Regions from separate parts of the Bacillus cereus group sp. MYBK79-1 genome, predicted to be linked through region 2. Evidence: riboswitches for the same ligand, from Rfam matches in the RefSeq annotation. Region 2 holds a riboswitch; each other region holds the start of a gene.

Region 1 (4,672 bases), on a different contig from region 2:
CTTCCTGACGTGTATCTATGTTTGTTTGTAATTGTTCTATATGTTTCTTTTTTTCAGTAATTACTTGTTGTGTTTTACTAATTTCTTTTTTTGTATCGTTTAATTCAGCTTCGTTTTTATTAATAGAAGTAGTTAAATCGTCAATTTTCTTTTGTAATTCTTGAATTTCTTTTTCTATTTGGTCTTTCTCAGCTGATTTATTTTGTAAGTCATTTTGTTTTCCTTCTAATTCAGATTGAATATTAGATAATTTATCTTGATTCGTTTCAGCGTATACGGGTGAAAGTAACGGAGAAACAAAAATTGTTCCTGCTGCTAAAACACTAAACGCTGCAAATTTCTTTTTCATGGTTGTCTGGCTCCTTTCCCTATGACTGTTATATATCATAAGAAGAAGAGTGTCTATCGTTGTAATCATAATGTAAAGAAAATTTTATAAAATTGCTAAGTTTTGTCGGAATTTATCATTTTCCAACGATAATTGTCATGGTACATGCATTTTTTGTTCGTGTAACAAGGATGTATTTTTGGTATTTTTTGTTAAATAAAGGAAAAATATAATTATTTTATATAGTAAAATTTTAGATAGAAATCCTATAAAACACTCATAAGGAATCGTTCTCATGTGAGGTTTTCTGACATGGGTTTTGTTTTTGTCAAGAAAATTATTTGCGCTCGGGCAAACTTATTTTGTTGTCAGATTTAAAATTTTGATTTATGATTTTCAACAGGGACAAAATGTAGTGAATTGTCGAATAATATGTAATACTCTTAATTTCAAGTTTTATAGATATAGAATGAGAGGTAGAGTGACACATCGAAGAGGGGGTTACAACAAGTATGAAAAGAATAGGACTTGCATGGCAAATATTAATTGGTCTTGCACTAGGTATTGCAGTTGGGGCGATTTTCTTTGATAATCCAGCTGTTGTGAAATACTTACAACCAATTGGCGATATTTTCATCCGATTAATTAAGATGATCGTTGTGCCGATTGTTGTAGCAAGTATTGTTGTTGGAGTTGCTGGTGTTGGTGATGTAAAAAAATTAGGCCGACTAGGCGGAAAAACAATTATTTACTTTGAAATTATTACAACAATTGCAATTGTTGTTGGTCTATTAATAGCGAATATTTTCCAACCAGGAAAAGGCGTAAATATGGAGCAGTTAACAAAGACAGATATTTCAAAATATACACATACGACAGAGCAGGTACAAAGTCATTCATTTGCAGATACATTTGTAAATATTGTTCCAACGAATATTATGAAGTCATTAGCTGATGGAGATATGCTTGCTATTATCTTCTTCTCTGTACTATTCGGTTTAGGTGTAGCAGCAATTGGTGAAAGAGGAAGACCAGTTCTTCAATTTTTCCAAGGTGTAGCTGATGCAATGTTTTACGTAACGAACCAGGTTATGAAATTTGCACCATTTGGTGTATTTGCACTAATCGGTGTTACAGTTTCTACATTTGGTCTTGCGTCATTAATTCCATTAGGGAAATTACTAATTGTCGTATACGGAGCAATGATCTTCTTCGTTGTAGTTGTCTTAGGACTTACAGCGAAAATATTTGGAATTAACATTTTCCAATTCTTCAAGATTTTAAAAGACGAACTGATCTTAGCATACTCTACAGCAAGTTCAGAAACAGTTTTACCGAAAATCATGGAGAAAATGGAGAAGTTCGGTTGTCCGAAAGCAATTACATCTTTCGTTATTCCGACAGGTTATTCATTTAACTTAGATGGATCAACTTTATATCAAGCGATTGCAGCTATTTTCTTAGCGCAAATGTACGGTATTGATTTATCTATTTCTCAACAAGTTACATTATTACTTGTATTAATGGTTACATCAAAAGGTATTGCGGGTGTACCGGGCGTATCATTCGTTGTATTATTAGCGACACTTGGTACAGTAGGTATTCCAGCTGAAGGTTTAGCCTTCATCGCTGGTATTGACCGTATTTTAGATATGGCTCGTACAGCAGTTAACGTTGTAGGTAACTCTTTAGCAGCTGTAGTTATGTCTAAGTGGGAAGGTCAGTATGATGCTGAAAAAGGACAAGCTTATTTGAAAGAAATTTCTAATAAGCAAGCAGCTTAATTATAATTTGAACAAGCTCTCACATAATATGTGGGGGCTTTTCTATATAGAAGGGGAGCGGACGTAATGAAACGTAAATATGGTGACGGTTCTTCGTGGAAGCGACTACTAGAGAAGGATTATACGGTTAAGCGAGTAGAAGAAGGAATGCTAGGAATACTGGAAATAAAAAAAGTTAGAGAGCCTAGTTGTAAAGAATATGATGGTAAAGAACTTTGTATTGCAGGGAATCAATATACGTGGATTCAATATTTCATAAAAGGGAAAAACTTTGCGATTACAGCTATGTTAGATGATCAGAAAAAATTAGTGCAATATTACATCGATGTGGCAAAAGAATATAAAATTGACGACCGTGGTTTACCGTATTTTGATGATTTATATTTAGATGTAGTATTATTACCGAACGGTAAGGTGTATGTACTAGATGAAGATGAGCTAGAGGATGCTTATAAAAGTGGCAATGTTACAAAAGAAGAGTATGAGTTAGCTTGGTACACCACGAAATGGATAATAGATGCAATAAAAAATAGTGAATTTTATTGGATTTCAATATTGGAAGAAGAAATCAAAAAGTTAAAATGATTGTTGTATTCAAATTTTTGCATAATTACCAAAAAAATCTATACAAAAAATAATTGACTTTTGTTTTGTAAGCGAGTAAAGTTAGGGAAGAAATTACTATTAAAAAATAAATATGAAACCTTCTTATAAAGAGAGGCGGAGGGACTGGCCCTACGATGCCTCGGCAGCGGACTCGATTTCAGAGTGCTGTGCCAAATCCAGCAAGCATGTGCTTGAAAGATGAGAAGAGCGTTTCTTATACATGTATAAGACCTCTTCTCATTGGAAGAGGTCTTTTGTTATTTATTAGAAAAAGGTTGAAACTAGGGAGAGATGGTACTTTGAAAGAAACGAGAGGAAATGGTTTGGCTTTATTACCACTTGGGATATTTTTGGCGCTATTTATTGGTTCTGGAATTATTACAGGTGATTTCTATAAATTGCCGATACTTGTAGCAATTTCAATTGCTGTAGGAGTCGCTTTAGCAATGAATCGTAAAGAAAGCTTTAATGTAAAAGTAGAACGATTTGCTAAAGGTGCAGGGAACCCAGATATTATGATTATGGTTCTGATTTTTGTACTGGCAGGAGCGTTTTCTGAAACAGCAAAAGGGATGGGCGGCGTTGATTCTACAGTTAACTTAGCGTTATCCATTTTACCGCAAGGGTTTATCGTGGCTGGAATTTTTGTTATAGGTGCATTTATTTCATTAGCGATGGGAACTTCAATGGGAACAATAGCTGCATTAGCACCAATTGCTGTAGGGATTAGTGGGCAAACTGATATCTCCATTGCACTTACGATGGCTACTGTTGTTGGCGGGGCGATGTTTGGTGATAATTTATCATTTATTTCAGATACAACAATCGCAGCAGTACGCTCACAAGGAACAGAAATGAAAGATAAGTTTAAAACGAACTTTTTAATTGTATTACCAGCAGCTATTATTACAATTGTACTGTTAGTAATACTTACTTTAGGAAGCGATACGCAAGTTAAAGCGCATAGCTTTGACTGGATAAAGATTTTACCGTATGCAGGAGTACTGATTACAGCGTTACTTGGCTGGAATGTACTTATTGTATTAACTGGTGGAACGGTACTATCTGGCGTTATCGGTCTTTTAGATGGCAGTTACACGTTAGAGAGTTTCTTTAAAAGTGTAACGACTGGAATGGGCGGTATGATGGAGTTAGTATTACTGGCTATTTTAATTGGCGGTATGGTCGAACTGATTCAATATAATGGTGGCATCCAATATTTAATGAATATTTTAACACGTAATATTCGTTCTAAAAAAGGAGCAGAGTTTGGTATTGCTGGTTTAGTAGGTATGACGAATATGTGTACAGCCAATAATACGATTTCTATTATCTTTACAGGTCCACTTGCGAAAAACATTGCAGATCAGTATGAAATTGATCCACGTAAATCAGCGAGTGTATTAGATCTTTTCTCATGTTGTGTGCAAGGATTAATACCGTACGGCGCGCAAATGTTAACAGCAGCAGGATTTGCGGCGTTATCTCCGATTGAATTGTTACCATATGCGTTTTATCCGATCTTAGTTGGAGTATGTGGAATCATTTCTATATTAATTGGTTTCCCGAGGTTTTCTAAAGTGGCGGGAAAGAAAGAGTATCATAAAACAGCGTAATTAAAATGAAGTTTATGAATCGTAACGAAAGCCGTACAGAGAATATTCTCTGTACGGCTTTTTATATGCGATAAAAGGGCGAATGTTCCTACTCCTACCATATGTTTTTACAAAAGGCTGAATGCAACTCGGTCTTAAGTCTGAGTCGAAAACGGTTCTTAAGCTCGTTATGGAAAGATGAAAAAATAGTTAAGATAAGAGTATCAAATCGAAGGGAGGCAAGCACAAGATGAAACAATTTCTAGCGTTTATCGCGGCCGGTATTTTGGCTTTAATTGCTCTTGGTAGTCTTGCTGGTATTGTAGGATTCGCAATCGGAGCAGGAGTTGTGTACTGGA
Region 2 (4,672 bases):
TCAGATCCATGAGTTGGTGTAATAAATAAAATCATGACAGAATTTAATAAACTAAATGTAAATATAACAGTAAAAACAATGCAAATTTTACGAAATGGAATTTTAGCAATAAATAGTCCGATACATCCAATCATAAATATAAATAGCAATATACGAAAATCGAAAAACAAAAAAGTAAGTGTCATACAAAAAATAAATAACAACAATTTCACTGCTCCATCCATGCGATGAAAATATGTACTATACACCTTCCTCCCTCCTATTAACATCAAAATAAAGTTCCATAAACCTTTCAGGATATGAAATCCCACTAAATTTAACTAGTTTGAATAAAGAACTTTCCCTTAGATTCCCTCTTTGTAACGTTGCCGGATCCCCTAATACCATAGACGCGGAATTATTCGCAATAATTTCCCCTTTACAGAGAACAATCGCTCTGTCAGTATATTCTAAAGCGAGATTCATGTCGTGTGTGATAAAAATAAAAGATATTCCCTTTGAAGCTAGTTTTCTAATAAACGACATAAACTGTTTATAATGATAATAATCTTGTCCCGCTGTCGGTTCATCTAAAATGATAAGTTTCGGATTTGTTGTTAGTGCAGATGCTATTGTTACTCTCTTTTTTTGTCCATAACTTAATGCCTGAATTGGCCAATTTCGAAATGGATACAAACCACAAATTTTTAACGCTTCTTCCGCTCTAAGTTTAATCTCTTTCTTTGAAAATTTTTTCAATTTTAATGAAAATGAAACTTCTTCTATAACAGTAGGTTGTGTAATCATATGATTTGGATTTTGCATCACATAACATATAACCTCACCCCGTTTACGAATAGACCAAGAATTGATATTTACTCCATCAATTAAAATCCTATTATTATTTGTTTTGTTTATCCCTATAAGACTATGAGCTAATGTTGATTTACCCGCTCCATTATGGCCCAAAAGTGCTACAATTTCCCCTTCATATATGGAGAAATTTACATTGTCTAATACTTTTTGTTTATTAGGATATGAGAATGATAAATTCTCTACTTTCAATAATTCTTTTATTATAGGAGTGTCTTTACAAAAAGCTTGCTTCTCCATCCACTCATTTATTACGCTACTAACACTTTCCCTTTGAAGATTTTTAATGGGGTATATTACGTCATTATTACTATCAAACTGTAATCTCTTTAATACTTCTATGTACATGGGCTCTCTTAAGCCGATAGATGGTAATATACTTGACGTTAAAATCTCTTCTGGAGTGCCTATCGCAACAATTTCCCCTTCTTCCATTAAAATGATTTTATCTAAATCTAGATTTAACAGTTCTTCTATTCGATGTTCAATAATTACGATTGTTTTATTATATTGTTTATGTATATCTTTAATAAGTTCTATTGTATGTAAGCTACTTACAGGATCTAAATTCGCTAAAGGTTCATCGAACAATAATATATCCGCATTCGTTGTTAACAAACCTGCTAAAGAAACAGTTTGTTTTTGCCCTCCAGATAATTCATGCGGGCTTTGTTTATGAAAAGTATGCATCTTTACCTTTTTTAATGAGTCCGAAACAATCTTTTTCATATTATCCTGATTTACACATTCATTTTCTAAATAAAAAGCTACATCTTCTTCCACTGTAAGACCAATAAATTGAGCATCTTGATCTTGCAAAATTGTTCCTACTTGTTTACTCTGTTCAAAAACACTCTCTTTCCTCGGATCTTTTCCAGCAATCAAAATATTACCAGTACTAATTCCTTCATAAGAAAACGGGATAAGCCCATTGATACAATGAGCTAACGTTGATTTCCCTGAACCACTTCGTCCAGCAACTAGCACTTTTTCTCCAGGAAATATATGAAATGTAATGTCTTTTACAGTAGGCTGCGCCGCACGCTCATATTGAAAGCTAAATTGTTCAAAAGAAATAATTGGTTGCATGTTAACATCCCTACTTTTCAATTTTTAAATGTGTATGTTTCTTATTTGATTTAGCTAGACCTATTGTAATTGGCAATCCAAGAACTAAAAATACAATAACATCAGCAATTGTAGCTCCTAATACTTGTATAACAATTTTGTCAAACGGTTCTCCCATTACAATAATATCGAATGCCCCAGCAAATATAATTGCAATGACAATACCAATTAACCCAATAATGGATAAATAAGAAATATCCCCCTTATTATATGTTCCGTTTTTCACACTAAAGCCCACTCTTTTTTGAATGAGCCCCATTGCAAAGCCGATAATGCCTGAACTAATTACCCACCCCCACCAAATACCCCAACCAGCAATTGTATCCGTTACGGTATGACCGATAAGTCCTATTAACAGTCCTGCTACTGGGCCAAATAACGCTCCAAAAACAGTTAAAATAGCTAATGCAGGTTTAATAAATGTATTTGGTGCAATAGAAAATCCCCAAAGTCCTAATATCCCGTATAATGCTGCTCCAATTCCGATTGCCACTACTAACTTCGTTGATAATTTGTTCATTACAATTCCCCTCTCATACTAGTCAACTTTTATTACTCTATATTTATTTTGGAAATGAATTATGCATCAACACTTCCTTTCTATACAACAAAAAATGACCTCTTATATAAGAGGTCATTTTCTTTCACGTTCAAGAATCCTCTTATCTTTCAAAAAACACATCGTGTCTTCTGCGGAATTAGCACCTTCCTATAAATATACATAGGGGTTGCTGAGGTTTCATAGGGCCGTTCCCTTCACCTCTCTGGATAAGTATTAATTTGTAATTCGTATTATGGCACTAAGAAGAATAAATTTCAACACTTTTCTAATTATTTTTATTTTTTATTTAACGGTACATTTAAATCATTGTATTCTTATCGGGATTATGAAATAATAAATTCAAAATAGTTACGGGAGGAATGTACGATGAAAGTAATCGGTTTAATTGGTGGACTAAGTTGGGAATCTACATCGTTATACTATAAACATATTAATACACTTACACTCTCTCAATATGATCAAAATGCAAAACTTGTTTTATATAGCATGGACTTTGGTGAAGTAACTACTTTATTACAAAATCATCAATACGAAGAAGTGAAAAACGAACTAATCACAGTTGCAAAAAAGGTTGAAAAATCCGGAGCTGATTGTTTATTAATGTGTTCCAATACGGTCCATTTATTTGCTGAGGAAGTAGAAAATGCAATATCAATACCACTTCTTCACATTGGTGATGTAAGTGCTAAAGAAATGGTAGAACAGAATATACAGCGTATCGGACTATTGGGTACGAAACAAACGATGGAACAAGACTTCTATAAATCACGTCTAGCAAATTTTAATATTGAGACAATCATCCCAAATGAAGAGGAAAGAAATTTTATTCATCATGTTATTTTAAATGAATTAAGTAAAGGAATTATTTCAGAAACATCAAAAGAAAAACTTTTACAAATTACAAAATCATTAATTCAAAACGGCGCAGAAGGTATATTGCTAGGATGCACTGAAATACCATTGCTCATTTCCCAAAACGACCTTACTGTACCTGTTTTTGATACCGCGTTTTTACATGCAAATACTGCTGTGCAGTTTGCAGTATAATAATATAAAAGCATAAAGGTAGAGCCTCTATGCTTTTATATTGTCCACACTATTTATTTAAAAGAGATTTTATAACTGCAATTGCTTCTTTAGTACCACCACATTCTAAAAAACTATCATTCAGTTTTCGTATACCATGTTTATACTTTTCATTTGAAAGAACGTCTGTTACCGCTTCATTTAAAGTTTGCACATTAACATGTTCTTTCAATAATCGATGTGCTGCTTCAAGTTCAGTTAATCTTTGAGCTATCATACTTACTACTTTAGATTGATAAATAATTGTCAGTTAATAAATTAAAAAAGGCATCTACATAAGTAGATGCCTAACCGTGATAAGGAGTGTTCTGTGAGGTTAGAATAAGCTTTTCAGCTTGTCCTATGCTATCAATATATGATTTATTTTATAAAGTGTGCATAGTTGATAGAAGATTTTATCCTTCTCTATCATCCATTTTGAATCTATTCCTAAATAAGACGACTCTAGTTTCTATAACATTTCATATGTTTTAACCTTCTTGAGAGCTATCTATTTTTGTAGTTCCTCCAGTCAATCGCTTATTTTTTAATTCAAAATAAGCATCTAAAACTTCTTTTCCAATATCAGAGTTAATACCAGATTTATCATTAATAACCCACGGCACAACTACAGAGAATGCTACTTCAGGATTATCATACGGCGCATATCCTGCTAACGTTAAATTATAGCATTCTCTTCGCTCACCTTTTTCATTTCTTCCAATATCACTTTCTCCGCCGTATACTGTCTGTGCTGTCCCTGTTTTACCTGCTGGCTTATAAGATGTTTTTTGGAACGCCCTTACTCCTGTTCCATCACCTTCTTGGAATACCCTTCTAAATCCTTCTTTTACTTGATTTATATATTCCTCTTTCATATCTATCTTATTTAAAACGATTGGTTCTACTGAATGCACCACTTTACCAATCTCATCTTTTTTCGACGTTTGCTCTCTTACCTCTTGAACAATTTGTGGCTTCATTCGATATCCACCGTTTGCGATTGTTGAAATATACTGTACAAGCTGAAGTGGCGTATAGGTGTCATACTGACCAATTGAGTAG
Region 3 (4,672 bases), on a different contig from region 2:
TTCAGCCAATTAGAGAATAATAGATTCCCATGGCTCCTCCACCTTACAAGCGGTTTCTCATTTGGATTATTATGCTTAAAGTAATTTTTCGGCACATCAATATTTAACCCTTTGTCACGATCTCGTTCGTATTCTTGCTTTAACGTATCACAACTATATTCACTATGACCGAGCGCAAACACTTGTCTTCCTTCTTGCCCAATAACAAGATGAACACCGGCTTCCTCAGAGTTTGCTAATAATGTTAACTCTGTCACCTCTCTAATATCAATCTCTCGTACTTCTGTATGACGAGAATGCGGGGCGAAAAACAATTCATCAAATCCTTGTAACAATTTCACATGTTGCTCACGGACTTCATGTTCAAATATACCGAACATTTTTTCCTTAAGAGGATACTTTGGAACGCCATAATGATGATACAAACCAGCCTGTGCCCCCCAGCAAATATGAAGCGTAGATGTTACATTCGTTTTTGAATAATCCATAATACGTTTAAGCTCTTCCCAATAATCTACCTCTTCAAAAGAAAGAGTTTCAACTGGTGCTCCTGTAATAATAAGTCCATCAAATTTCTCATTCTCAATATCACGGAATGTTTTATAGAAGCTCGTTAAATGTTCCTGTGCTACATTACGAGACAAATGTGATTCCATATGAAGTAAATGAACATCTAATTGCAACGGGGTGTTGCCAATTAAACGAAGTAACTGCGCTTCTGTTTCTTGCTTCGTAGGCATTAAATTTAATATAGCAATTTTCAATGCACGGATATCCTGTGTTTCTGCTCGCTCCTTCGTCATTACAAAGATATTTTCCTCCTGCAACACTTTGCGAGCTGGTAAATCTTTATCAATTATGATCGGCATGTTGTTTGCCTCCGACTAACGCTGCTTCTAAATCTGCAATAATATCAGAAACATCTTCTATACCAACCGATAAACGAATTAAATCTGATGTAACGCCAGCTAAATGCTGGTCTTCAGCACTTAATTGTCTATGCGTTGTGCTAGCAGGATGTATAACGCAAGTTCGTGCATCAGCTACATGCGTTACGAGGGTTGCTAGTTTTACATTTGCGATAAATTCTTTCGCTGCTTCTAATCCTCCCTTAATGCCGAATGTTAAAACTCCACTAGCACCTTTTTTCAAATACTTTTGTGCTAACGAATAATTTTCATTACTATCTAATCCCGGATAATTCACCCATTCAATACGTTCATGGTTAGCAAGCCACTTAGCAACTGCGAGAGCATTTTCACTATGACGCTCCATTCGTAAATGCAGTGTTTCTAAGCCGATATTGCTAATATATGCATTGAATGGGCTCATACAGTTTCCGTAGTCTCTTAATAATTGAACACGTGCCTTCACAATATAAGCTGCTGCACCAAAATTTTGAACGTAACTTACGCCGTGATAACTTGGATCCGGTTCAACAAGTTCAGGATATTTCCCATTTGTCCAATCGAAGTTCCCTCCGTCAATAACAATGCCGCCCAAAGAGCTTGCATGACCATCAATATATTTCGTCGTAGAATGAACGATAATATTTGCTCCGTGTTCAAATGCTTGGCATAAATAAGGAGTTGCTAATGTATTATCCACGACAAAAGGTACTTCTAGCTCTTTCGCTGCATCTGAAAACTCTTTGAAATTTAAAACGTTCATCGCTGGATTTCCTAGCGATTCTGCATAAACGAGTTTCGTCTTATCATTAGCAAGGGCCACAATTTCATCAGCAGTTAAATTCGGATTAAAGAACGTAACATCGATACCAAGCTTACGCAAACTCACTCCAAATAAATTAAACGTCCCACCGTAAACTGTGGAAGAACAAAGCAAGTGGTCTCCGCTACTACAAATATTTAAAACGGCAAGCATAATAGCAGCCTGCCCAGAAGCCGTTGCAACAGCTCCTACACCACCTTCTAAATCCGCTAACTTTTGCTCAAATGCAGCTAAAGTAGGATTTCCAATACGCGTATATATATATCCTTCTGCCTCTAAATTAAATAGCGCTGCTAAATCATCCGAAGTATCGTATTTATACGTTGTACTTTGATAAAGTGGCAAAACACGCGGTTCACCATTCTTTGGTGTATAACCACCTTGCACACAAATTGTTCCTTTTCCCCATGATTCTCCCATCTCTCATTCTCCTTTCTTTTATACAAAATAAAGTGAAACTTTAATCAGTGGGGGTTTTCTTCATCCCCCACTGATTATTAGTTGAACCAATCGGACTTTTATGGGCAGTTGATCCCCCACCTAATTTCTTTGCTTTCGCTGAATTTTGAGGTGGGGGTCTTACTGCCCATTAAAGCGGGATAAAAAAACTGCTCCTTTCCTGAAAACAAGAAAGGAGCAGTTTGAAAACACGCTCTAAAGGCTCTTTCTTATCTCTCAGGGTTTATTACCTGCAGGATTTGGCACAATTCCGTTATACGGCTGTTGCCAAGGTTTCGTCGGGCCTGTCCCTCCACCTTTTCTTGATAAGACTATGCAATTACCGTTGATTTTATAGCAATAATTTCCTAATGTCAATCCGTTTTTCTGAATGTTCTAAAATAAATGTCAGCAGTTCTATATAAAGCAACAAAAGAAGTATATTCCATATTTATTCAAAAAAGACCTTTAAAAAATCCCAATCAATATATAGAATTAAATAAGTGGTTTAATTTATAAGCCCCAAACCCTAATGAAATCCCAATATATATGTTGAATAAGCCAACCTCACACAAAGATACTATATTATATTCCATTCATTTCACACTAGCATGTGTAACCCTTTCTCTATTACAACTTACATAACGGAGGTATAACATGACAGATAAAAAGGACATGCACTATATACTCGCTCTATATGGCATTCTTTTAGGCTCTATAGTAGGGGCTACGGTTTGGTTATTTTTAGTTACGATCAATATCGGAATCCACTTTATTTGGGGATACTTACCTAACGTTTTCTCTTCTCCCCCTTATTACACTCTTTGTGTAACAATAATCGGCGGTATTTTTGTTGGTTTATCACAAAAATACTTCGGTACATATCCACGTCTTATGCCAGAAGTAATGGGTGAATATAAAAAAACTGGTAGAATTGAATACCGTTTTGTACATCAGGCTACTTTAACTGCGCTTATTGTTTTAATATTTGGAGCTAGCCTAGGTCCAGAGGCCGCACTTGTCGGGATTATCGGCGGACTTTGTACATGGGTAGGGGATCGCTTTAAATTCGCTTTAAAGGGAATGAGTGAACTAACAGAAGTTGGAATTGGAGCTACTTTAAGTGTCATTTTTAACGCTCCATTATTCGGTTACTTAGCTCCAACTGAAAATGAGGAAGAAGAAATTGCCGGGTTTTCTAAAGGAAAAAAAGCAATTGTATATGTAACTACTACTTTTGCTGGATTTTCCGTTTATTTATTGCTTAGTAAACTCGATAATCGTGGGTCCTTTATTGTTGATTTTGGGGAAGGATCTCTTTCAATCAATGAATGGATTGCCTTTCTTCCACTTGCTTGCATCGGTGCTATCGTTGGTTTCCTATATTTCAAAGTAGAATTTACATTAGAGAAAATTATCCATCCTTTCCGTGAATACAAACTAACACTCGGAATTATAGGTGGGGTTTTATTAGGGATTGCGGGAACTTTTCTCCCATACACATTATTTTCAGGGGAACATCAATTAAAAGATTTAGTCGTTGAATGGAGTCATTTATCTTTTTGGATATTACTTCTTTCAGGAATTTTAAAATTATGCATTACTGCCGTTTGTTTAAATACAGGTTGGCGTGGTGGACATATTTTTCCCATTATATTTTCTGGGTCAAGTATCGGATACGCGATAGCCTCCATTCTTCCTATAGACCCAATCGCGTCTGTAGCCATTGTTACGACAGCGATTTCGAGCTATGCGCTAAGAAAACCAATAGCTATAACATTACTATTACTTATGTTTTTCCCGCTTAATTTACTATTACCAATGCTCGGTGCAGCAGCTATTGGTAATGCATTTCCACTTCCTAAGCGTAACGAAACTACAAATTAATAAAAAACAGCATTAACATAGACGTTAATGCTGTTTCTTTGAGTGACGATTATAATTTCAATTAAAATTTACTTGCTACTTTAGCTGCTTCTTCAAGACCTGCTGCAATAATTTCTTCTGCTTTGTCTGGGAACTGGTTATGTCCTTCAATAACGATTGTTTCCATGTTTGTTGCACCGAAAAAGCCCATCATGCTTGCTACATATTTAACAGCCATTTCTACTCCAGCTGCTGGACCTTCAGAATATACGCCGCCACGTGCATTTAATAATGCAATTTTCTTATCTCCAATTAGGCCAACTGGACCTTCTGGTGTATATTTAAATGTTTTACCAGCACGGTTTAAATAATCAATATATGTGTGTAGTACTGCTGGAATTGTTAAATTCCATAATGGGAAACCGAAAACAACTTTATCAGCTTCTAGGAATTGATTTAAATACTTATCAGCTACTGCTACTGCTTTTGCTTCTTCTTCTGTTAAATCAAATCCTTTACCAGATTTGAATGTACCATTAATCATGTCTACGCCTACATATGGTAATTCTTCTTTATATAAATCAAGTTCTACCACTGTATCATTTGGGTGCGCTTCTTTATAGTTTGCTAAAAATGC

The links. Region 2 has a riboswitch for S-adenosylmethionine ahead of ACTFOB_RS01510 (ECF-type riboflavin transporter substrate-binding protein). Riboswitches for the same ligand answer to the same signal wherever they lie in the genome.
Region 1: linked by a shared signal. The riboswitch ahead of ACTFOB_RS14225 (Na+/H+ antiporter NhaC family protein) and the one ahead of ACTFOB_RS01510 (ECF-type riboflavin transporter substrate-binding protein) in region 2 are both predicted to bind S-adenosylmethionine.
Region 3: linked by a shared signal. The riboswitch ahead of ACTFOB_RS19320 (bifunctional O-acetylhomoserine aminocarboxypropyltransferase/cysteine synthase) and the one ahead of ACTFOB_RS01510 (ECF-type riboflavin transporter substrate-binding protein) in region 2 are both predicted to bind S-adenosylmethionine.

Annotation. Positions count from the first base shown of each region.
Region 1 is NZ_JBQAEO010000007.1:170,444-175,115, reverse strand. Features, by position in the region: gene ACTFOB_RS14240 (murein hydrolase activator EnvC family protein) at 1-349, opposite strand, end outside; gene gltP (glutamate/aspartate:proton symporter GltP) at 841-2,112, shown strand; gene ACTFOB_RS14230 (DUF402 domain-containing protein) at 2,179-2,697, shown strand; SAM riboswitch class I at 2,818-2,923, shown strand; gene ACTFOB_RS14225 (Na+/H+ antiporter NhaC family protein) at 3,018-4,334, shown strand; gene ACTFOB_RS14220 (lmo0954 family membrane protein) at 4,564-4,672, shown strand, end outside.
Region 2 is NZ_JBQAEO010000001.1:277,898-282,569, forward strand. Features, by position in the region: gene ACTFOB_RS01500 (energy-coupling factor transporter transmembrane component T family protein) at 1-248, opposite strand, end outside; gene ACTFOB_RS01505 (ABC transporter ATP-binding protein) at 241-1,941, opposite strand; gene ACTFOB_RS01510 (ECF-type riboflavin transporter substrate-binding protein) at 1,952-2,500, opposite strand; SAM riboswitch class I at 2,640-2,755, opposite strand; gene ACTFOB_RS01515 (aspartate/glutamate racemase family protein) at 2,909-3,589, shown strand; partial or broken gene ACTFOB_RS01520 (macrolide family glycosyltransferase) at 3,639-3,851, opposite strand; gene ACTFOB_RS01525 (peptidoglycan D,D-transpeptidase FtsI family protein) at 4,099-4,672, opposite strand, start outside.
Region 3 is NZ_JBQAEO010000013.1:41,672-46,343, forward strand. Features, by position in the region: gene metA (homoserine O-acetyltransferase MetA) at 1-869, opposite strand, end outside; gene ACTFOB_RS19320 (bifunctional O-acetylhomoserine aminocarboxypropyltransferase/cysteine synthase) at 853-2,151, opposite strand; SAM riboswitch class I at 2,397-2,502, opposite strand; gene ACTFOB_RS19325 (chloride channel protein) at 2,827-4,056, shown strand; gene ACTFOB_RS19330 (FMN-dependent NADH-azoreductase) at 4,118-4,672, opposite strand, start outside.